Archangium violaceum: one gene and its partner. The protein of the gene in region 2 interacts with the protein of the main gene of each other region in a pairwise test. Links are inferred from orthologs where the notes say so. Each region holds a gene or a part of one and is shown on either strand. Other genes may lie near its edges. The genes, in order: serC and selB.

The links.
Region 1: the proteins of selB (region 2) and serC interact in binary tests that used the Escherichia coli proteins (3 or more experiments, as listed by UniProt). The link is inferred for Archangium violaceum from one-to-one orthologs.

Annotation. Positions count from the first base shown.
Region 1 is NZ_CP069338.1:7,829,904-7,845,062, reverse strand. Bases 6,543-9,381 are described here. They hold serC (3-phosphoserine/phosphohydroxythreonine transaminase), read right to left. Parts: upstream 8,587-9,381; coding sequence 7,498-8,586; downstream 6,543-7,497. Other genes in these bases: JQX13_RS33635 (hypothetical protein), read left to right, coding at 9,302-9,381; JQX13_RS33640 (RNA polymerase sigma factor), read left to right, coding at 8,712-9,296; JQX13_RS33650 (chalcone isomerase family protein), read right to left, coding at 6,845-7,405; JQX13_RS33655 (kelch repeat-containing protein), read right to left, coding at 6,543-6,729. Also shown: JQX13_RS33670 (PA0069 family radical SAM protein), read left to right, coding at 1-808; JQX13_RS33665 (Ig-like domain-containing protein), read left to right, coding at 1,023-3,146; JQX13_RS33660 (M13 family metallopeptidase), read right to left, coding at 3,224-5,317; more of JQX13_RS33655, read right to left, coding at 5,503-6,542; more of JQX13_RS33635, read left to right, coding at 9,382-10,108; JQX13_RS33630 (caspase family protein), read left to right, coding at 10,108-11,757; JQX13_RS33625 (carboxypeptidase regulatory-like domain-containing protein), read left to right, coding at 11,757-12,839; JQX13_RS33620 (TolB family protein), read left to right, coding at 13,031-15,159. UniProt on the Escherichia coli protein: Catalyzes the reversible conversion of 3-phosphohydroxypyruvate to phosphoserine and of 3-hydroxy-2-oxo-4-phosphonooxybutanoate to phosphohydroxythreonine. Is involved in both pyridoxine and serine biosynthesis.
Region 2 is NZ_CP069338.1:5,528,752-5,535,959, forward strand. What follows is about bases 224-3,135. They hold selB (selenocysteine-specific translation elongation factor), read left to right. Parts: upstream 224-677; coding sequence 678-2,594; downstream 2,595-3,135. Other genes in these bases: JQX13_RS23695 (phosphoribosyltransferase), read left to right, coding at 224-655; JQX13_RS55505 (ATP-binding protein), read left to right, coding at 2,591-3,135. Outside these bases: more of JQX13_RS23695, read left to right, coding at 1-223; more of JQX13_RS55505, read left to right, coding at 3,136-5,098; JQX13_RS23710 (sigma-54-dependent transcriptional regulator), read left to right, coding at 5,140-6,531. UniProt on the Escherichia coli protein: Translation factor necessary for the incorporation of selenocysteine into proteins. It probably replaces EF-Tu for the insertion of selenocysteine directed by the UGA codon. SelB binds GTP and GDP.

The DNA of each region.
Region 1 (15,159 bases), 2.3 Mb from region 2 along the record:
CGGCTTCGGAGCCGGCACGGACTTCGAGACGAAGCTGGTGGTGAAGCCGCGCGCCGCGGAGCTGCTACGCGCGGCCTTCGAGCGCAAGAGCTGGAAGGGGGAGACGGTGGCCTTCAGCGGCGTCACCGATTGTTACCAGCCACTCGAGGCCTCGCTGCGGCTCACCCGGAGTTGTCTGGAGGTATGCGCCGAGTACCGCAACCCGGTGGGCATCATCACCAAGGGCCCCCTCATCGAGCGGGACCTGGACGTGTTGCGGACGCTCGCGCAAGAGGCGCGGCTGTCGGTGTACATCACCCTGCCCTTCCACGACGAGCAGGTGGCACGCGCCATGGAGCCGTACGTGGCCACGCCCCGGAGACGCCTGCAGACCATCGAGCGGCTGGCCGCCGCGGGCATCACCGTGGGCGTGGCGGTGGCGCCCCTCATTCCCGGGCTCAACGACGAGGACATGGCACGAGTCCTCACGGCGGCGCGCGAGGCTGGCGCCACCCGAGCCTTCTACACGCTGCTGCGGCTGCCCGGTCCCGTGCAGGCCGTCTTCGAGGAACGCCTGCGCGAGAAGCTCCCCCTACGCGCCGAGCGGGTGCTGCACCGCATCCGCGAGACGCGAGGAGGCCAGCTCAACGATTCACGCTTCAGCGTCCGCATGAACGGCGAGGGGCTCTACGCGGAGACCCTCCGCAAGCTCTTCGACACCATCGCTCGCCGGGTGGGTCTGCATACCACCTGGGCGATGGATGAGGCGGAGAAGGAGAGCCCCTTCCGTCGCCCCATGAAGCCGGGCACGCAGCTCAGCTTCTTCTGAACGTTCCCCTCCAAGGGGTCTGCGTAGGGATTCGAAGGCGGTCGGAACCGTCTAGAAGCGCGTACGGCCATCCGAACCTCAGGACGCTCGAAGGGAACAAGAAACCGGCGCCCAGGGCCTTACCACTGGGGGGACTTGACGTGACCCGACTGGCACGGCGAGTGCTCTTCGCTCAAGCGCCATGTTTCAACACCCCACGTATCGAGCGAACCCCATGAACCGACGACTCCTCACGACGCTTCTACCGATCTGCCTCCTGGGCAGCCCGGCCTGCATCGATGTCCCTGACATCGACCCACCGGGCCAGACGGTGGGCAACTTCTCCCTGTCCATCGACCCGAGTCAAGCCAGTGTCCTCCAGGGCGGCAGCCGGGGCATCCAGCTCTCGCTGAGTCGCAGCGGAGGCTTCACCGACAGCGTGACCGTCCAACTGATCAATCCTCCCTCTGGAATCAGCGCGCAGCCCGTCACGATCGGCGCTGACAGCACTTCCGCCACGCTGACCATCTCAGCAACGAGCAGCGCTGCTCCCGGTCCCAAGACGCTCACCGTGAGAGGCACCTCGGGGACGCTCGCGCAGGATGTCACCGTGTCCCTCACCGTGGCACGTCAAGGGGACATCCTCGTGCAGTGGGCGAGCCCCAGTCAGTCCAAGGCCTACGCGAAGGATTCCCTCCAGATTCAGGTGCTGGTCGAGGGAGGCACGGCCGATTCCGTCGACTTGTACAAGGGAACGGACTTCCTGACGCGCCTGTCGGGGCCCTCCTACCAGTACACCTGGGATACCAGCCAGGAGACCGAGGGCGAGTACCAGCTCACGGCTCGCGCCACGGTTGGCGGTGACACCTTCACCAGTAGCACCCGGACCATCGTGGTCGACCACACGGCGCCCAAGGTGAGCACGCGAGCACCGGCCCCTGGAGCCACATCCGTCTCGGTCCGAGACACCATCCAGGTAAGCTTCGACGAGGCGCTGAAGGCGTCGTCCGTGACCGACGCTTCCGTGGTGTTGAATACGGGGGGCGCATCGAACATCGCCAAGACGCTCTCGTTGTCGACGGATGGAAAGACGCTGACCATCAGCCCCTCGGCGCCGCTGTCACTCCCCGCCGATGTGTCCATCACCCTGGGCACGACCACGGCTCCGCTGATGGATCTGGCGGGCAACGTGCTGGTGTCCTCGTCCTCCTGGAACTTCACGGTGCCCACCTGGCTGCCGCTCGGTGGAGCCATCAGCGCGGTGACAGACAACACGCCCGCGGAAAACGTGGCCATGAAAGTGGGTACGGATGGCAACCCCGTGATTGCCTGGTCCGAGTCCGCTGGTGCCACGAAGAACATCTACGTCAGGCGATGGACCGGCACGAAGTGGGAGGACCTCGGAACCGCGATGAGTGCGGTCGCGGACACGGGTACGCATGCCGACAAGCCTGCGCTCACCCTGGATGCTTCGAATCGTCCCATCGTGGTGTGGCAGGAACTCACGGCCCCCTCTGGATCCGACAACCTGTATGGGCGGCGGTGGACTGGCACAACCTGGGATGCCCTACCCTCTTTCAACCTGGATTCAGCCACCTCTGGTGATAATGCATCCATTGTATTTGATAGTGTCGGCAACCTTCTCGTCTCCGCGACCCTGGTTTCAGGGGGAACCTTTGAGCGGGGACTCTTCCGCTTGATGCCCACTGCGAATAGCTGGGAATCGCTTTCGGGCAGCTTACCAGAAGGCTATACGCGACCGAAGGTCTCCACTCTAGCCACAGATGCCTCCGGAAACTGGTTCCTCGCTTTGCGTGTTCTCGATTCGGATGGTTCAAAAGGATACCAGTCCATCCCCGTTCTGAAAAAGGGACCTGCCACGAACTGGGCTCAACTGGGCGCTCCCGTGACAAGCCCGGCCAAGAACGGATGTGTTTCAGCATCTCTTGCCGTGGACGGCAGCGGCCAACCGTTCATCGCCTGGGAAGAAGGCGAAACACCTACGAGCCATGTTCACGCGGCATTCTGGCATCAGGACAGCTCGTCATGGCGGATGCTCAACACCACGGTCGACGCCAGTACGACATCGAACAAGGATCCTTCTCTGGTCTTGGATCACAGCGGGAATCCCATGGTCGCCTGGAGCGGTTACGCCTCTCCCGAGCAGTCCATCTGGGTGAGCCGCTGGAACGGAAGCACCTGGCAGCAAGTGGGTTCGAGGCTCAGCGCGGTCACGGGTCCCAGCACCTCTGGCTTCCGGCCGGCTCTGGGTCTCGACAAGAACGGCGAACCCCTTGTCGCATGGCATGAGTCCGACGGCACGGTGTCGAACGTCTACGTCTACCGCTACAACTATTAATCGCGGTCGAAGGACGAGGGCCGTGCCCGTTTCCAGGCACGGCCCTCGTCTTCAGTTCCGCGGTCTCGCGTGAAGCGCTACCAGACCTCGCAGCGCTGCGCGGCCGGGCGCACCATCTTCGCGCCTTCCTTGCACTGGAAGGCCTTCTGGAACTCCGGCAGGTTCACCACCGGCCCGTTCACCCGCCAGTACGGCGGCGAGTGCGGATCCACCACCGCCATCTGTCTCGCGAACGCGTCGCGGTACTTCGAGCACCACGACTGCGCGTACCCCAGGAAGAACTGCTGGCTCGGCGTGAACCGGTAGCTGTTCGCCTGCTTCGCCGCCTCCGGGTCCCTCGCCAGCCACGTCTCCATCGCCGCGTGCGCCAGCTTCAGGCCACCCAGGTCCGCCACGTTCTCGCCGAGCGTCAGCGCCCCATTCACCGTCAGCTCGTCAATCGCGGTGTAGCCGTCGTACTGCTCCTTCACGCACGCCACGCGCTCGCGGAACGCCTTGTCCGAGGCCTGCGTCCACCAGTCGCGCAGGTTGCCGTCCGCGTCGTACTGGCGGCCCTCGTCGTCGAAGCCGTGGGTGATCTCATGCCCCACCACCATCCCCATGGCCCCGAAGTTCACCGCCGCCGTCGCCTCGCGGTTGAAGAACGGAGGCTGGAGGATTCCCGCCGGGAAGACGATCTCGTTGAACGGCGGGTTGTAGTAGGCGTTCACCGTCGGCGGAGACATCAGCCACTCGGTCTTGTCCACCGGCTGGCCAATCTTGGCCAGCTGCCGCGCCTGCTCGAACTCCGCCGCGTTCAGGTACGAGCTCAGGAAGGAGCCACGCTCCACATTCAGCGCGTCGTAGTTCCGCCACGTGTCCGGGTAGCCAATCTTGTTGACGATCTTCCGCACCTTCACCAGCGCCTGCTCGCGCGTGGGCGCGTCCATCCACGTCAGCGTGTCCAGGTTGCGCTCGAAGGCCTTCTCGATCTCCACCACCATGTCCTGCGTGGTCTTCTTGCCATCCGCGCCGAAGGTCCGCGTGATGAAGGGCTGCGCCAGTGCCTCGCCCAGCGCCCCGTTGGTGAAGCGCACGCACTTCTTCCAGCGCGGCACGTCCTCCTTCGCCCCCGTCAGGTTCTGCGCGGTGAAGCGGAAGCGCTCCTCCTGGAAGCTCCTGGGCAGCGCCGGGATGACCGCCGTCACGTAGTGCCAGGTCAGGTACGGCCCCCACGCCGCGGGCTTCGTCGCCTTCACCAACCGGTCCACTTCGGCGAAGAAGGGCGGATGGCTGACGTTGAGCGCCTGCACGTCCTTGGCTCCCGCGGCCGTGAAGTACACGTCCCACGGGAAGGTCGCCGCGGTCGCCTTCAGGCCCTTGCGCTCCAGCCGGTGGTAGAGGTTCTTCGGCTCGCGGCGCTCCACGCGCGACAGCGAGGCCTTCGCCAGCGCCGCCTCCAGTTCCATTACCGACGCCGCGCTCTTCGCCGCCTGCTCGGGCTGCTCGCCCAGCAGCACGAAGATGTTCTTCATGTGCTCCACGTACGCCGCGCGCAGCGCCTTCGACTTGTCGTCATCCTTCAGGTAGTAGTCCCGGTCCGGCAGACCGATGCCGCCCTGATCCACCTCACCGATGACCTGGGTGGCGTCCTTGAAATCGGTGTTGGAGCCGAACCGGAACAGCGGGAACACGCTCCGCGCGTGCTGTGTGCCCACCACCTGGGCCAGGTCCCTGGCGCTCTTCACCGCCGTCAGCTTCGCCAGCTGCGCCTTCAGCACGGGCAGCGACGCCTCGAGCTGAGCCTCGTCCATGCAGGCGCCGTAGAAGTCCCCCAGTTTCTGCGCGTAGGGCGTCCCCTCGGCGGCCTTGCCCTTGGACGCAGCATCCAGGATGTCCCGGAGAATCTCCTCGTTGCGCGCCGAGATGGTGTCGAAGCCGCGCGACCAGCGCGGGCGATCCGCGGGGATCTCCGCGCTCTTCACCCAGTTGCCGCACGCGTACTCGTAGAAGTCCTCGCAGGGGTTCGCCTGCTCGTTGAGCGCCGCTGCGTCCAGCCCGGAAGGCAGCGGTTTCGTCTCGGCCACCGGCTGCTGCGGGGTGGGCGCGGACTGCGGCTGCGCGGGAGCCGGCTCCGCCGTCTTGCAGGCGGATACCAGGAGACAGCAGGCGGCAAGCAAGGCCTTTCTCATCCAGTATTTCTCCATGTGGGGCGTCGAAACGGGCCGCACCCTACTCGGCGGCTGGCGCCCTGCAACGTCTGGATGCGAGGGCCCTATGCACCCGTCCGGGACGGAGCACCGGACCGTCGAGGCCCCACACATACCGAGGAGGCCGGCCGCACTACATGGAACGAGACCCGGTCATCCCGGGTCGCTCATTCGCTGGCGCCAGGCCCGAACAGCTCCGCGGAGGCCGAATCGACCGTGCTGAAGCCACCCATCGTCAGCACACGGCCGTCCTCCAGCAGCGTGGACGTGTGGTCATAGCGCACCACACCCAGGTTGGCGGTATCCGCCCAGGTACGAGTGGCCGGATCGTACAGCTCGGACGAGGCGAGAATGCCGAACCAGTCACTGTATCCGCCCGTGACGAGCACCCGTCCATCGCTCAGCAGGGTGGCGGTGTGGTCGCGGCGGCCCGTGCTCAGGTTCGCGGCGGGCTTCCACGAGCCGGTGGCCGGCTCGTACAGCTCGGTCGTCTCCAGCGAGTGCGCGTCGTTCTCGCCGCCCGTGATGAGCACCCGGCCGTCCTTCAGCGCGGTGGCGGTGGGCAGGAGACGCGACCTCGAAGCCGAGCCCGTGAAGCTCCAGGTGCCGCTGGCCGGGTCATACAGCTCGGCCGCGTTGTTGAATCCGCCGACGACGAGCACCTTGCCTCCTCGCAGGAGCGTGGACGTATGAAGCCCTCGCTCCAGGTTCATCCTGCCGGTGGGGTTCCAGACGGGCACTGGCGGCGGCGACGGCTCCTCGAGGTCCGTCAGCACGAAGTCATCGATCTGGTGGTAGTTCTGGTCCAGGCCGATGCCGGAGGAAAACCCGACGCCGTCATAGGTGTAGTCCGGCGCGGCCATCTCGTGGCTGAAGAGCAGGCTCCCGTCGAGGTACACGGACACGGTGCCGTCCATGAAGCGCACCCGCCTGGAGTGCCACAGGGAGTCCTCGGTCCGGGGATCGTTCACGTAGGCGAGCTTGTTCGCGAACGAGTGGGTGCTGTTGGCGATCAGCCCGATGTAGCTGGCCGAGGGATCCCAATCCGGGTTGAAGTAATTGTCGATGACGATGCCGTAGCCCGGCTGGCTCACGTAGGCCGGGTTGAAGCCCAGGAAACCACCACCGGCAGGCGTGTACCCCCCCTTCTTGTAGAAGAGGAAGGCGAGTCCGTCCGCCCCACCCTGGTACCGGCCACCGATCCGATAACGGAACGAGGCCTCCCACTTGCGCGTCTCGAGCGGGGTCCTGGCCAGCATGTAGATGCCGCCGCCCGAGTAGCCGCCCACCCGGGTCAGGAATAAGGACTGGCTCGTGGCGTCATGGGTGGAGTTCGGGGTGCCACTCCGCAGCACCGTCCACTTCCCATGACACAGGTGCGTTGATGAATTCACACACCACTGAACGGCCAGAGGCTGACGCAGACAACGCGCGGGCCTGACCCCCCGCCGGAAGAGAGGGCCATCCCTCCCTCAGGGGAAGAGGGATGGGGGCTCCACTCCCAGGCGATTACTCCTTGCCCAGCATCCCGTCCTTGAGGCTGTCGTCGACCGGGCTCTTCCCCAGCCACACCGAGAAGAGCGCGTCCGAGAAGTCCTTGCCCTCCACAGAGATCTTCTGCCCCGCCTTGCTCTCGATGGTGGTCCCCTTGCCGGGCACGTACGTCAGCACCAGCTCGTCGCCCTTCTTCAGATCGGGGATCGCCGCGGTGAACGTGTCCAGCCGCTGCTGCAGCGCCGGCAGCTTGTCCTTCGCGTTCTTCTTGAAGCCATCCACGATGGCCTCGGTGATCGTCTTCTTGTCCAGATCGCGCAGCATGGACAGCCGCACGCGCTTGAGCTGATCCGACTCGATGACCTGCTGGGAGCTCCGCGACGGGTTCTGCAGGTACAGGCCGGCCGCGTACACGTTGAAGACGAGCTTCTTGCGCAGGCCCGCACCGTTGAGCTTCAACTCCTTGCCCTCGACCGTCACCGCGTCGGGGAACTGCGCTCCCGACACCTCCTTGGCGGCGGCGGGCAGCGCGAGCACGACGGCCATCACGACAGCGCACAGCGTGGCGTTCTTCATGACTCCTCCTGGAAGGGAAGGCCCCCAGGTCTAGTCAATCGAACGCCCCGCCGTCGACAGGTGGAAGGATGGCGCCGCGCGTCAGCGGCGCCCTATCCGTTCTTGCGGATGAACTCCTCCATGAAGGACACCAGCGTCCGCACGTTGTCCACCGTCACCGCGTTGTAGGTGGACACCCGGATGCCACCGGCGCTCCGGTGCCCCTTGAGGCCCACCATGCCCGCCTTCTTCGCCTCGGCCACGAACCGCTCGTCCAGCTCCGGGGTGGGCAGCTTGAAGACCACGTTCATGTACGAGCGCGACTCCTTCTCCACCGGCGCATGGTAGAAGCCCGCGTGCTTGTCGAGCGCCCCGTAGAGCAGCTCGCCCTTCTCCCGGTTCCACTTCTCCAGCTGTCCGAGTCCTCCCACCTGCTTCATCCACGCCAGCACGTTCCGGCACAGGTAGATGGCCAAGGTCGGCGGCGTGTTGTAGAGCGAGTTGTTTTCCGCGTGGGTCGAGTAGCGGAAGATCTTCGGAATGTCCTTGCGGCCGCGGGCGATGAAGTCCCCGCGGGCCACCGCTATCAGTACGCCCGAGGGGCCCAGGTTCTTCTGCGCGCCCGCGTAGATGAAGGCGAAGCGGCTCACGTCCATCGGCTTCCACATGAAGTCCGAGCTCATGTCCGCCACCAGCGGCACGTCCCCCACCTCGGGCCAGCGGTGCCACTGGGTGCCGTAGATGGTGTTGTTGCTCGTCATGTGGACGTAGGCCGCCTTCGGGTCCACCGTCAGCTCGTCCTGGCGGGGAATCCGCTCGTAGCGCTTGTCCGGCAGGACCGTGGTGCCGGCGATGCGCACCTTGCCCAGGTACTGGGCCTCCGCGTAGGCCTTCTCGCTCCAGACCCCCGTCATCAGGTAGTCCGCGCTGGCGCCCGGGGGCAGGAAGTTCATGGGCACCTGGGCGAACTGCTGCGAGGCCCCGCCCGTGAGGAAGAGCACCTGGTGGGTATCCGGGATGCCCAACAGCTCGGTGAGCAGGGAGATGGTCTCGGAGTGGACGGCGTCGTACTCCTTGCCCCGATGGCTGTGCTCCATGACAGACATGCCCGAGCCCTGGAAGTCGAGCAGCTCGTCCCGTGCGCGCTCGAGTGCGGGCAGGGGCAGGCCGGCCGGGCCGGGGTTGAAATTGATGACGCGCATGGTTGTGACCTCACGAAAGTGAACAACCGCGCGGCCATTCTGCCCCACGCTTCCCTCGGGGGAAGCAGGAAGCGCGGCGTCCGTCCACCGGCCAGCGTGTGGCCATTCGTCCTTCCGGAGGGTCCATGAGCCAGGTGGGTTCCTCTCGGGAACTGAGAGAGTGGGTGGTACGGGCGGCACGGGGGGAAGCGCCTGCATTCAGCGAGCTCTACCGACGCACCCGGCCCCTGGTGGCCCGGTTGACGTCCAGTTTCGCCCCGCTAGACCCGGACGAGGTGGAAGACGTGATCCAGGAGACCTACGTACGCGCGTTCAAGGCGCTTCCCCGGCTCAAGGAGCCGGCGGCCTTCGAGGCCTGGCTGCTGTCCATCGCTCGCAACCGGGCCCGCACCCGGCTGGAGCGCAAGGGCCAGACGCGCCGGATGGACGAGGAGATCTCCGATCCCCAGCCCGAGACGGTCTCCGTGGTGCCCGAGGCCCTCCAGCTGGAGCGGGACATGGCCGTGGTGCGCCAGCTCATCGACGAGCTGCCCGAGGGTGAAGAGAAGAAGACGGTCTACCTCTTCTATGTGGATGGCCAGCTGTCCGCCCGGGAGATCGCCGAGAGGCTTGGGGTGGGCAAGAGCGCCGTGACGATGCGCCTGGAGCGCTTCCGGGCCCGAATCAAGCAGGAGCTGCTCCGGCGCGTGCTCGCCGGACGCTGGGAGTGAGACGGATGAGACACCTGGATGCCGAAGCCCTGCGAGCCCTGACGGCCGGTGAGCCGGAATCGGTGGCGTACTTCCGCGAGCACCTCTCCCATCCGTGCGAGGCCTGCATGGACTTCCTCGCGAAGACACCCGGCCCCGGGCTGCTCGACGGCCAGGTGGACGCCCTGCTGCTCCACCTCGCGCCGGCCAGGCAGGAGGAGCCCCGTCTGGACGAGGTGGGTTTCGCCCGTGTCCGTCGCGGCCTGCGCGGTCCCACCCAGCCCTGGCTCAAGGCGGCGGCGGCGGCGGCGCTGGCGGCCGGCCTCGCGGGGCTCGTCGTCCTCACCCGCTCCCAGGCCCAGCCGCATGGGCAGCGGGCGAGCGACTGGAACGGAGTGAAGGGCGTGAGTCGGCTCGCCCTGGAGTTGTCCGTGGTGGCCCGCGAGCCGAGCGGAGCGCTGCACCGGATGGATCCGGGCGCCACCGCCTCGCAGCAGGACGTGCTGGTGCTGCGCTACCACGCCACCGAGGTCGGCGAGGCCCTCCTCTTCCAGCAGCGCGGTGGCGCGGAGCCCGAGTTGCTCGGCCGCTTCCCGCTCCAGGCCGGCACGCACGAGCTGGAGGGCCCCCAGGGCCTGGTGGGCATCAGCCTGGAGGGCGAGTCCGGGCCGCTCACCTTGTGGTTGATCGGTTTCCCCTCGGATCAGGCGCTCCCACCCGAAGAGGTACGCGAAGCACTCACCCGAGGCGACATGGAGGAGCGTTCCATCCTGGCCGTCAACCGGTTCGACCTCCACGTTGGCGGCGGTAAAGGGCAGAATCTCCGCCCATAGTGAGGCGATTCGTCATCACGCTGTTGGCGGTGCTCGCGGCCTGCGCGGGTCCGGGCTCGTTCGAGAAGGGCGACAAGGGCGGGCTCGTGTCCGTGAAGGTGGACGAGACCGCGCTCTCCAATGCCTACGCACCGCGGCGACTGGCCCTGTTGGTGGGCGTGTCGCAATTCCAGGACACGCAGTGGCGCGACCTGCGCTACTCCGGCAAGGACGCGGAGGACCTGGCCGCGGCGTTGAGGGATCCGGCGCGCGGCCACTTCGATCAGGTGCGTGTCCTCACCCGCCCGGAGGAGACGACACGGGCCTCCATCCTCGGCGCGCTCCGCCAGTTGCGACGGGAGGCCTCGCGGCCGGATGACGTGGTGGTGGTGTACTTCTCCGCGCACGGCACGCTGGCCCGCGACAGCAGGGGCGAGCTCAAGCGCTACATGGTCACCACGGACGCCGCATACCGGGCCATCCCCCAGACGGCGCTGTCCATGGACGCGCTGAAGTCCGAGTTCGACCAGCTGCCCTCGCGCCGCCGGCTGATGGTGCTCGCCACCTGTCACAGCGGCAGTGGCAAGTCGCTGCTTCCCCGCGAGCTGGAAGCCGAGCTGACCGGCATCAAGTCGGGCTTCTACGCGCGCCCCCTCGAGGAGTCGAGCCGCGCCTCCATGGTGTTCGCCGCGTGCGACTGGGGCGAGACGGCCCGCGAGGACGAGGGACTGAAGAACGACATCTACACCCACTTCCTCATCGACGGGCTCAACGGCGCCGCGGATCGCAACATCGACGGGGCCGTCACCGCCACCGAGGCCCATGACTACGCGCGCCGCCACACCTATGCCTTCACCGAGGGAAGGCAACGGCCCTCGGCGGAGATCCTGGAGGTGGGCGCGGATCCCGTGGTGCTCTCCGGCCGCATCGACCGGACGGGCCGCCCGGAGCTCTTCTCGTACCATCCCCGGCTGGACGGCTTCACCCTGAAGGTGGATGGGGAGACGCGCACGGAGCTGCCCGGAGGCACCGCCGTGACACCCGGCCGCCGCACCGTGGAGCTCACCAAGGGCGACGGCATCCTCATCCGGGAGGTGGTGGACATCGCCGAGGGCGAGCGGCTGCCGCTGGAGCGGCTGCTGTCCCAGGCCTTTCCGCGCCGCTCGCTGGCGCTCATGGGCGGCATGTTCTCCTTCGTGGACGCACGAAGCCGCGCCGAGCTGCTGCCCGCCTCGCCGGAGCTGGCGCTGGTGCTGCGCCTGGAGGAGCGTCCCCTTCCGGACCTGAGCCTCATCTTCGACGTGAGCGGAGGCCGGGGCCGGCGAAGCCTCGACCTGGGGCCCGACTCCCAGGTGCCCTTCCTCTACACCTCGCTGTCACTGGGGGCCGCGGTGCCCTACACGTGGCGGTGGGAACGCCTGTCGCTCTACGCGGGTCCTCGTGTGGCCGCGCTGTTCCTCCAGAGGTCCTTCCAGACGGAGGTCTTCACCGGGGCACAGCAGTACTTCACCTTCAGCCCGGGCGTGGTGGGCGGCGTGGTGTGGCGGCTGGGCGAGCGGCTGGAGCTGAGCTCCCAGCTGCAGATGATGGTGACGTACGTGGTGGTGGACGGACAGGGACAGGCCGTGGGTTTCACCGGCGGATGGGCCGGCGTGGGGTATCGCTTCTGATGCGCCAGAGCTTCTACAGCGTGCTGATGGCGCTCGCCCTCGTGGCGAGCGCGTGCGGGGGCTTCGACAACACTCCCTTCCGCACGGGGAACGTGCGCGGCCGCCTCACCGAGGCCGACCCGAATGTGGCTCGGGTCTCGCTGGTGGGCAACCCGGGCGTGAGCTGCACCGTGGAAGCGGACGGGAGATTCCTGCTGAAGCGTGTGCCGGCCGGTCCGAAGGAACTCTTCATCGTGGCCACCCAGAGCAAGGCGGTGCGTCTGCCGGTGGTGGTGCCCGGAGGCGGCTCGGCGCGACTGGAGGACGTGGAGCCGCGAGAGGCCGGCTTCCTGAATCTCCAGGTGAAGGCGCCCTCGCGCCTGGGAGTGGCCGGCGGGCGGGTGTCCGTGACGGGCACGCCCTTCGAGCAACTGGAGCTCGCGGACGACGGGGTTCTGCGCGTGGGTCCGCTCCCCGCGGGTTGCTACCTCCTGGAGACGTCCGTCTCCGGCTTCCGGGTGGACCAGACGGAGGCCTGCGTGGAAGAGCGCGAGGTCAAGAAGGTGAAGATCGAGCTCTCCAAGAAGGACGAGGACCTCGACGACCCCGATTGCGCCGTCGCCGGCTGCGAGCGCGGCAGCTACTGCCTCTCGGATGGCCGCTGCGTGGAATGCCTCTCGAATGACCAGTGCGCCCCGGGGCTCACCTGCCGGAACGAGCGGTGCGAGGGCCCCGGCGCGCCGTGCGCCCCATGTGATGGAGACTGGAAGTGCCGTACCGGTGCGAGCTGCGAGGTGCTTCCCGAGGGGAGCGCGGCCTGTGTCGCGCGGTGTGATGCCAGGGTGGGGTGCTCCCAGGGATTCACCTGCCAGGAGGGACGGTGCCTGCCCGCACCGGCCCAGCTCGCCGGCTGCACCGCGTACCAGCACATGGGCGCGCCGTGTGGCGGCGACGAGAGCTGCCGCGCTCGCGGCATCACGCAGGGCCTGTGCGTCGAGAAGACCTGCACCTATCGCTGCACCGCGAATACCGAGTGCCCGGAAGGCTTCGCCTGTACGCCCTCGGAGGCAGGCGCCCTCTGCCGCCCGAACCCGGCGCCGTGAATCCTTCCGCTCGCCGCCTGGCCGATCGCACGACAGGCGACAGTTCCTTCGTTGAGAATTGGCGAGAACTCGCGGCCCTCGCCCGCTCGGTGTAACCGCGTTTCAAGCTTTCGGTGGGGATGAATGCCCTTTAGGGCATACCCCACGAACGCCCGCGCCAGATGTCGGAAATGGCGTTACGCTCAGCGGCCATGTGGAAGAAAATCTGGCTACTCGGCGTCCTGATGACAGCGACCGCGCTGTCTGGTTGTTCCTCTTGCGGAAATAATGGGCCCGGAGGAGGAAACGATGGCGGTATCCCCGGTGGCGGTAACGCCACGCTGGGCGCGTTGACGATCGAGCCGGCCAACCCGGTCCTCGTCGTCTCCGGGAGTACGGGGGTCGTCCAGAACTTCAAGGTCATCGGCACCTTCACCGACGGTCACACGGAGGACATGTCGGGCCAGGCCTCCTTCACCATCGACGATACGCGGCTGGGAAGCTTCGGCGGCGGAACGAGCTTCACCTCGAGCGCTGACGTCGGCGGAACCAGCATCGTGCGGGCCCGGGTGGGCACCATGTCCGCCTCCACGCCCATCACGGTGAAGCTCGATCAGAAGGTGTCGGACACTCCGCCGCCCTCCTCGGGCCTGCCTCCGGTGCCCGCGGATCCGGGCTCGAAGTTCGGCGGGACGGTGGACACCTCGTACAAGCCGGAGATCGTCTACCCCAACAACGGCGTCCTGGTGCCGCCCAACCTGGGGCAGTTGGAGATCCACATCAAGCCGAACAACGCCTCCACCACGTTGTTCGAGCTCGCATTCTCCAACAGCATCACCGACGTGCGCGTGTACCTGCGCTGCTATCTGCCAGAGGGCCTCGCGCTGCCCACTGGCGTGAGCCGCGGCTGCATCTACACGCCCGCGGCGAATGTGTGGACGTTCCTGGCCGAGAGCAATCGCGGTAAACAGCCGGTGAAGCTCATCGTGCGCTCCACGACCGACTCGGGCGACGACAAGGTGGGCGTCTCCAATCCCATCGCCATCCAGTTCGCCCCCGACGAGCTCAAGGGCGCGCTCTACTACTGGACCACCAAGGAGACTGCCACCGGCGTGATGCGCTATGACTTCGCTGGTACCGGCGCCCAGGAAGCCTCGCCGATCCTGCTGAAGGACGACATCGACCCCGGCGTGAACTGCGTGGGCTGTCATGCCCTGAGCCGCAATGGCAAGAAGCTGGTGGCCGAGGTCAACGACCAGGATGACGGCCGGCTCGCCCTGGTGGACCTGGCGACCTTCAAAGAGGACAGCAAGGCGACCCTGGGTCCCGGGAAGCAGAGCACCTTCGAGTCATGGAACCCGGATGGCAGCAAGTTCGTCGGCGTCTTCGGCAACAGAGGCGCCACCGACTACGGCCTGCGTATCTTCAACGGAGATACCGGAGCCTACGAGGAGTCGATTCCTGGCACGGGTAACTCGACCAGCCCCGCGACCCACCCGGACTGGAGCCCGGATGGCCAGACGATCGCCTATACCTCTCCGAGCCATCATGAGTCGAACCAGCGCGGCTTCAAGGGCGCCATCAAGATGGTGACCCGGACGCCGAGCGGCTGGAGTTCCCCGGTGGAGGTGGTGCCAGCCCAGGCCGGCAAGCACCGTTACTACCCGGCCATCGCGCCCGACAACTCCTTCCTCGTGTTCAACGAGTCCACCTGCGAGATCGCGGGCGACGCGCACTCCACCTGCAACGGGGACACCGACAGGACCGCCATGCTGTGGGCCGCGAAGCTACAGGCTGGCGCGATGCGGGTGGAGTTGACGAAGGCCAACCAGGGCGGCGTGATGGACGGCTCCGAGACGAAGCTGACCAACAGCTACCCGAAGTGGAGCCCCTTCGTGATGCGCGGCCTCGGGGATGACAAGAGCCGGCTGATGTGGGTGACGTTCTCCTCCTCCCGCTTCTACGGCCTGCGCTCCCCGCCCCCTCCCTCCCGTGATGCGTCCGAAAACGACAAGAGCACCCTGGTGTGGATGGCGGCGGTGGACCCGGACAAGGTCAACGCGGGAGAGGATCCCTCCTTCCCCGCCTTCGCCCTGCCCTTCCAGGACATCACCACCTCCAACCATATCGCCCAGTGGGCCCAGTACTTCGTGAGCGACGGGTGCTCCACCGTGGGCGAGGGGTGCGGCGGCACGGCGGGCGCCACCTGCTGCAACGGTCTGCAGTGCGTGCAGCTCAACCAGGATCCGCCCATCCCCTGCGAGGAGGACGGTGCCTGCGTGTGCAATGCCATCCCCCAGTGCGCGAAGGTGCAGGAGAAGTGCTCGACCGCCGCGCCCTG
Region 2 (7,208 bases):
AACGCCCAAGGCACCGCCCACCAAGGCACCACCCAAGGGCGCGAAGGGAACGCCCTCCCAGAAGAAGCAGGTGGAGAAGCTCGTCTCCATCCCATCGGACGTGGTGCTCGCGCCCCAGGTGGAGGCGCCGCGTCACCTCACCGGGCGTGACCAGTCGCGCTCGAAGACGAGCATCCAGGAACTGTCCTGGGCGGAGTTCGACAGGGCGGTGCAGATGCTCGCGCGCACCATCAGCCTGTCCTACAAGCCCCAGGCCGTGGTGGGCGTGGCGCACGGGGGCGTGTTCGTGGGTGGGGCGCTGTCCAGCGCGCTCGGCTGCGACTTCTTTCCGGTACGCATCAGCCGCCGCAGCCGGGACAAGGGCGCGTCCAAGCCGAAGCTGACCGGGGAGATGCCGCGCGAGCTCAAGGGCAAGCGCGTGCTCATCGTGGATGACGTCGTCTCCAGCGGCGACACGCTGGAATTGGCCACCGCCCTGGCCCGGAAGGTGGGAGCCCGGGAGGTGAATACCGCGGCGCTGGTGGCCCGTCCGGGGGGCTTCGCCCCGAGCTTCTGCGCGCTGCCCACCGATGCCCTCGTCGTGTTCCCATGGGACTACGAAGCCGTCACCGAGGACGGGCGCTTCGACGTGGACCCGGACAAGGCGGGGGCCTAGTCGAGGGAGAACCGGGGGCGAGATGATCATTGGTACCGCTGGGCACATCGATCACGGCAAGACGTCACTGGTCAAGGCGCTCACCGGTATCGACACCGACAGGCTGAAGGAGGAGAAGCGTCGGGGAATCACTCTGGAGCTGGGCTTCGCGCACCTGGCGCTCGATGACGGCACGGTGGCGGGCGTGGTGGACGTGCCCGGGCACGAGCGCTTCGTCAAGGCGATGGTGGCGGGCGCTGGCGGGGTGGACCTGGCGGTGCTGGTGGTGGCCGCGGACGAGGGCGTGATGCCCCAGACGCGCGAGCACCTGGACATCTGCCGGTTGCTCGGCGTGAAGGCCGGCGTCATCGCCCTCACCAAGTCGGACCTGCTGGCGGAGCTGGGCGCCGAGTGGCGCGCGCTGGTGGAAGCGGACCTGGCCACGCTGGTGGGCGGCACCTTCCTGGAGGGCGCGCCGGTGGTCCCCGTCTCCTCGAGGACGGGGGAGGGGCTGCCCCAGCTGCGCGCCGCGCTCACCCGGGCCGCCCAGGGGCTGCCCTCGCGTCCCTCCGAGGGTCCGGCCTTCCTTCCCGTGGACAGGGCCTTCACCATCAAGGGGTTCGGCACGGTGGTGACGGGCACGCTGCTGTCCGGCACGTTGGCGGTGGAGGACGCCGTCTCCCTGCTGCCGGGCCTGCCGGGTCCCTTGCGCGTGCGAGGGCTGCAGATGCATGGCGAGCCGGTGCCGAAGGTGGCGGCGGGCCAGCGCACCGCCGTGAACCTGACGGGAGTGGAGCCCGAGGCCATCGCGCGCGGCATGGTGCTGGTGAAGGCCGGCGAGGTGCCCGAGACGTCCATGCTGGACGTGGAGTTGAGCCTGCTGCCCGCGGCCGAGGAGTCGCTTCCCCGGCGCCGCAAGCTGCTGCTGCACCTGGGCACCGCGCAGGTGGAGTGCACGGTGGCGTTGTTGGATTTGGAGAAGCTGGAGCCGGGTGAGACGGCGCTCGCGCAGCTGCGTCTCTCCGCGCCGATGGCGGCGCTGCCGGGCCAGCGCTTCATCCTCCGGGGCTCGCGCGCGCTGCCGGGCCGTGGCGCCACGCTGGCCGGTGGGCGCGTGCTGTCCATCACCCCACCGCGCCGCCGCAAGGGAGGTGCCGAGGTGGTGGCCCCTCTGCTGGAGGCGGGCCCGGAGGGGCAGGTGGCGTGGTTGCTGCGCCAGGCGGGCTACCGCGGTCTCACGCAACAGGAGCTCTTCGCCCGCTCGGCGCTGGTGCCCCGGGTGCTCTCCCGGGCGCTGGAGTTGCTCGGCGCGCGGGGCTCGGTGCTGCTGGTGGACCGGGAGCGGCGCCTCTACCTGTCGGGCGAGGTGTTCGAGGGGCTGCGGGCGCGTGCCCTGGCGCTGCTCGCGGCCTTCCACGAGCGCGAGCCGCTGCGGGAGGGCCTGTCGCGGGAGGAGCTGCGCCAGCGTCTTTCCAGCGAGCTGGACGCGCGCGTCTTCGCCCGGGTGGTGCAGTCGCTGACGGACGGAGGGAAGGTGGAGGTGGAGAAGGAGGTGGTTCGCCTCAAGGGGCGTGGCCGCACGCTGTCGCTGGACGAGGACGCGGCGCGCACCCGGCTGGTGGCGGATCTCTCCGCGGCGGGGCTCGCGCCTCCCACCCTCAACGAGCTGGCCGAGCGGCTGCGGTTGCCGGCCACCCGGGTGCAGGAGTTGCTCAAGGTGGCGGTGGCGGAGGGCAGGGTGGTCCGGGTGAGCGAGGAGCTCTTCTTCGACGTGGGGGCGCTGGCCGGGCTGAAGGAGCGGCTGGTTGCCCACCTTCGCGAGAAGAAGGAGATTTCCACCCAGGCCTTCAAGGAAATGGTCGGGCAGAGCCGGAAGTTCGTCATTCCCCTCTCGGAGTACTTCGACCGCGAGAAGGTGACGCTGCGGGTCGGAGAGAAGCGGGTGCTGCGGCGCGCATGATGACGAAGCGTTACAGCGAGTCGGCCCTGCGGGCCCTCGTCGAGTCCTTCGGTAACCCCATGTACGTGGCCCACGAGGGCCGGGTGCGTGTGGCGAACGAGGCCTACCTGGAGATGCTGGGGCTGGGTCGGGAGCAGGTGGAGGGCCGCTTCTTCCTGGACTTCGTTCGTCCGGAGGACCGGGCGCGCTTCGAGGTGCGCTACCGCCAACGCCAGGAGGGGACGCTGAAGGAGACGGGCCCCCAGCGCTACCTGCTGCCTCGGGTGGGCGGGGGGATGCTCGAGGTGGCGACCTACGTGCAGGAGGTGGAGCTGGAGGAGCGTGGCCGGGCCCAGCTCATCAACCTCCTGGTGCTGGGCGAGCGTCCGGCGGAGCTGGGGGTGGCCGAGCGCCTGGTGGAGACGTCCGCGGAGCTCGTCGCGGCGCGCTCGGAGGATGCGGTGCGGCGGGTGGCGCTGGCGGGCCTCGCGGGCGCCGGGCTCTCCGCGCGCTTCCTGGCGCGCGACGGGGAGCGTTTCATCGACCGGGACGGAGCGCCACCGCCGGAAGACGGGGAGCTGGGGCTGCGGGCGCTGTCCGAGGGCCGGCCCGTCTTCGGCGCCGTCCAGGGCCTGTCCACGCCCGTCTACCTCCCGTTGGGCACCACGCTGTCGGAGGTGCTGTGGGTGTCCGGGCCGGGGCTGTCTCCCTCGTACGGCTCGGTGCTGTCGCTCTTCGCCAAGGTGGTGGGAGCCGCCCTCACCGACGCGCGGCTGCTGGCGGACGTGGAGCGGGGCCGGTGGGAGATGGTGGCCGTGGCCGAGGCGGCGCGCTTCGTCGCCCAGCCGGAGCCTCCCTCTCCCGAGGACTTCCTCTCGCGTCTGGCCTCGTTGCTCGGCGCGGAGGCCGTGCTGCTGTACGCGCCCGAGTCGCCCGAGGGGGAGCTGGTCCTCACGGCGCAGGTGGGCCTGGACGGCGCGCTGAAGGACGTGCTCGCCGCGCAGCGGGGCGGCCTGTCGCCGTCCGTGATGGCGGCCCGGGGCGCGGTGCTCTCCAACGAGGCCGAGGAGCGCGCGCTGTTGGAGGCCACGGGCGGGCGCCTGGGCTGTGGCGTGGCGATCCGCCTGACGCATGGGGGCCATCCGCGAGGGTTCCTCCAGGTGCTGCGTCCGCCGGGGCGTCCCTTCGTCGGGGCGGACCTGCGGCTGCTGGGCACGTTGTCCGAGTTGCTGATGACGCTGTTGGATCAGCGGCGCCTGCGCATCGAGTCCGCCCGGCAGCTCTCCGACACGCGCCTGCTGTTGGACCTGGCCCGCACCACCACCGCCACGCTGGAGGTGGCCAGCATCCTGGACGTGGCCTCGGACTTCCTCGTCAAGCTGCTGGATGTCTCCAACTGCTTCATCCTGCTGCACGACGAGCACGCGGGCGTCCTGCGCGGCGCCGCCGCCTCCGTCACCCACCGCGACTTCTTCCGCGGCGTGGTGATTCCGGTGGACGATCCCATCAGCATCGCCGCGCGCGTGGCCCGCGAGCGACGGCCCGTCGCCATTCCGGACCTGTCGAAGGTCGCGGAGATGCAGGACCGGGAGCTCGTCCGCCGCTTCGAGGAAAAGGCCCTGCTGGGCCTGCCGCTCACCTCGCGCGAGGAGCTCATCGGCGTGGTGCTGCTGGACGACACCCGCCGGCCGCGCGCCTTCACCCCCGCCTTCGTCGAGCTGGCCGAGGCCACGTGTGGGCAGATTGCCCTGGCCATCGCCAACGCCCGCCTCTACGAGTCGCTCTGGGCCTCCTACGCGGAGCTGGCCGCGGCCCGCGCGGAGATGGTCAAGCGCGAGCGCCTGGCCGCGCTCGGCGAGCTGTCCGCCATCGTCGCCCACGAGGTGCGCAATCCCCTGGGCGTCATCTTCAACGCGGTGGCCTCGCTGCGCCGCATGCTCAAGCCCGACGGCGACGCGGCCATGCTGCTGGACATCCTCGCGGAGGAGAGTGACCGGCTCAACCGCATGGTGGGGGATCTGCTGGACTACACCCGCCCGCGCGAACCCATTCTGCAGCATGAGGACGTGCCCCGCGTGCTGCAGGACGCGGTGGATGCCGCGCAGGCCCAGCAGGGCGGCACCCTCCGTATCTCCCTGTCCGCCGAGGTGGAGCCGGACCTGCCCCGCGTGCCGTTGGACCGACGCCTCATCCGCCAGGCGCTCGTCAACGTGCTGGTCAACTCCATCCAGGCCATGCCACAGGGCGGGGTGGTGCAGGTGCGCGCCCGCCGCGAGGCCCAGGGGAGCAGGGACGTGCTGCGCATCGACGTGGCGGACCAGGGCTGCGGCATCCCCACCGAGCTCGTGCACCGGGTCTTCGAGCCCTTCTTCACCACCAAGGCCCAGGGCACGGGCCTGGGCCTCGCCGTGGTCAAGCGCATCATCGAGGAGCACCACGGGGAGATGACCCTGGAGAGTGCTCCGGGCCGTGGCACCACCTTCACCTTCCGTCTACCCCTCACCCAGCCGACGAGTCTGCCGTGAACGACGCATCCACTCCTCTCCCTCGCGGTCGCATCCTGGTCGTGGACGACCAGCGCAACATGCGAGCCACCACGGCGCTCCTCCTGCGTTCCGAGGGCTACTCCGTGTCCGAGTCCGCCAATGGCGAGGAAGCGCTCACGACCCTATCGGGCGGCGGCGTGGACCTGATGTTGACGGACCTGAAGATGGAGCCCATGGACGGGCTCACGCTCCTCAAGAAGGCCCTGGAGGTGGCGCCTCGCCTGCAGGTCATCATGATGACGGCCTTCGGCTCCATCGAGAGCGCGGTGGAGGCCATGCGCCAGGGGGCGTTCGACTACGTCACCAAGCCCTTCAAGGAGGGCGAGCTGCGCTACCGGGTGGAGCGCGCGCTGGAGCGGGCCCGGCTGCAGGCGACGGTGGACATGCTCGCCGGCGAATTCAACGAGCGCCACGGCCTGAGCGCGCTGGTGGGTGGCAGTCCGGCCATGCGCGAGCTGACGTCGCGCCTGGTGCGCGTGGCGCAGAGCGACGCCACGGTGCTGGTGCAGGGCGAGAGCGGTACGGGCAAGGAGCTCGTCGCCCGCGCGGTGCACGCGCACAGCCGGCGCAAGGACAAGGCCTTCGTCCCCGTCAACTGCGCCGCCATCTCCGAGACGCTGCTGGAGAGCGAGCTGTTCGGCCACGCCAAGGGCGCCTTCACCGGCGCGGTGCGGGCCCGCCGCGGTCTCGTCGAGGAGGCGGACGGCGGCACCCTCTTCATCGACGAGGTGACGGAGACGACGCCCGCCTTCCAGTCCAAGCTGCTGCGCACGCTCCAGGACGGCGAGGTGCGGCGCGTGGGTGAGTCCACTCCCGTGAAGGTGGATGTGCGAATCGTCGCCGCCACCAACCGGGACATCGAGCTGGAGGTGCAGGAGAAGCGCTTCCGGCAGGATCTGTACTACCGGCTCAACGTGGTGACGTTGCGCGTGCCGCCCCTGCGCGAGCGCCTGGAGGACGTGCCGGCCCTGGCCAAGCACTTCCTCGAGCGCGCCAACGCGCGCAGCCCGAATCCCAAGCGCCTGTCGGCGGCGGCGGTGGAGCACCTGATGGGCTACAGCTTCCCCGGCAACGTGCGCGAGCTGGAGAACCTGGTGGAGCAGGCGGCGGCCCTGGCCGAGGGCGAGGAGCTGTTGCCCGAGGACTTCCCCCTGCGCCCCAGCGCTCGCGTGGCGGCCAGTGGCTCCCTGGGGGCTCCACCCGCTCCCTCCAACACCGACACCAGCACGCAGATACCCACACTGGCCGAAGCGGTGGAGGAGGCCGAGCGTCGGGCGATTGCCCAGGCCCTGGAGCGGCACGGCATGGACCTGGGCCGCGTCGCCGAGGAGCTGGGCGTTTCCTCGACCACGCTGTGGCGGAAGATGAAGCGTCTCAACCTCCGTCCGCTCGGGGGCGAGCACCGGGACTGAGGTTGTACGGGGGCTGTCGATTGAGGAACACCCCGCCAGGAATGCAATGTGGATTCAGCCGTGAAAAGCAGAAGCGCCTGAAATGATTGCGGATTTTCACATCTGCAAGGAGATTGCAGGGCTGCAATGCACGGATGAGCGGCCCCCGGGGGCACCCGAATGCTAAGTGCCTGAATTTACTGCTCTCTGAGACTCGTGGCGCGGTGGCATGGGGAGTGCTAAGGCTTACACCCGGAGCGCATCGACGTGGCGATGAAGGCGGTTCCCCCCCACCCCTTCAGCGCCTCCGGTGAGCTTAATTTAGAAGAACCCGCGGCCCGGTCCCTTCCTGAGGGTACCGGGCCGCCTTCTTTTTGGGCCCTGGGTTTCGCCAGCTTCCGCTGTGGCTGGAGAATGCGGCGGTTTGCAGATCTGCAAGCGGATTTCAATGCTGCAATGCAGGGCTGAAACCGTGAGGAGGGCGCCGGGAGCCAAGTGCCCGGAAACACGAGGCAATTGGGGCGAGGGTGGGCTGGCATGGCGAGTGCTAAAGCATGGAGTCGGAGCACGTCGAAGTGAGGCTGAAGGAGGTTCCCCCCCACCGCCTTCAGCACTTCCGGTGAGCTTCCTGAGAAGAACCCGAGGCCCGGTCCCCTTTCTGAGGGTACCGGGCTTCCTTCTTTTCGGGCCCTGGGCTC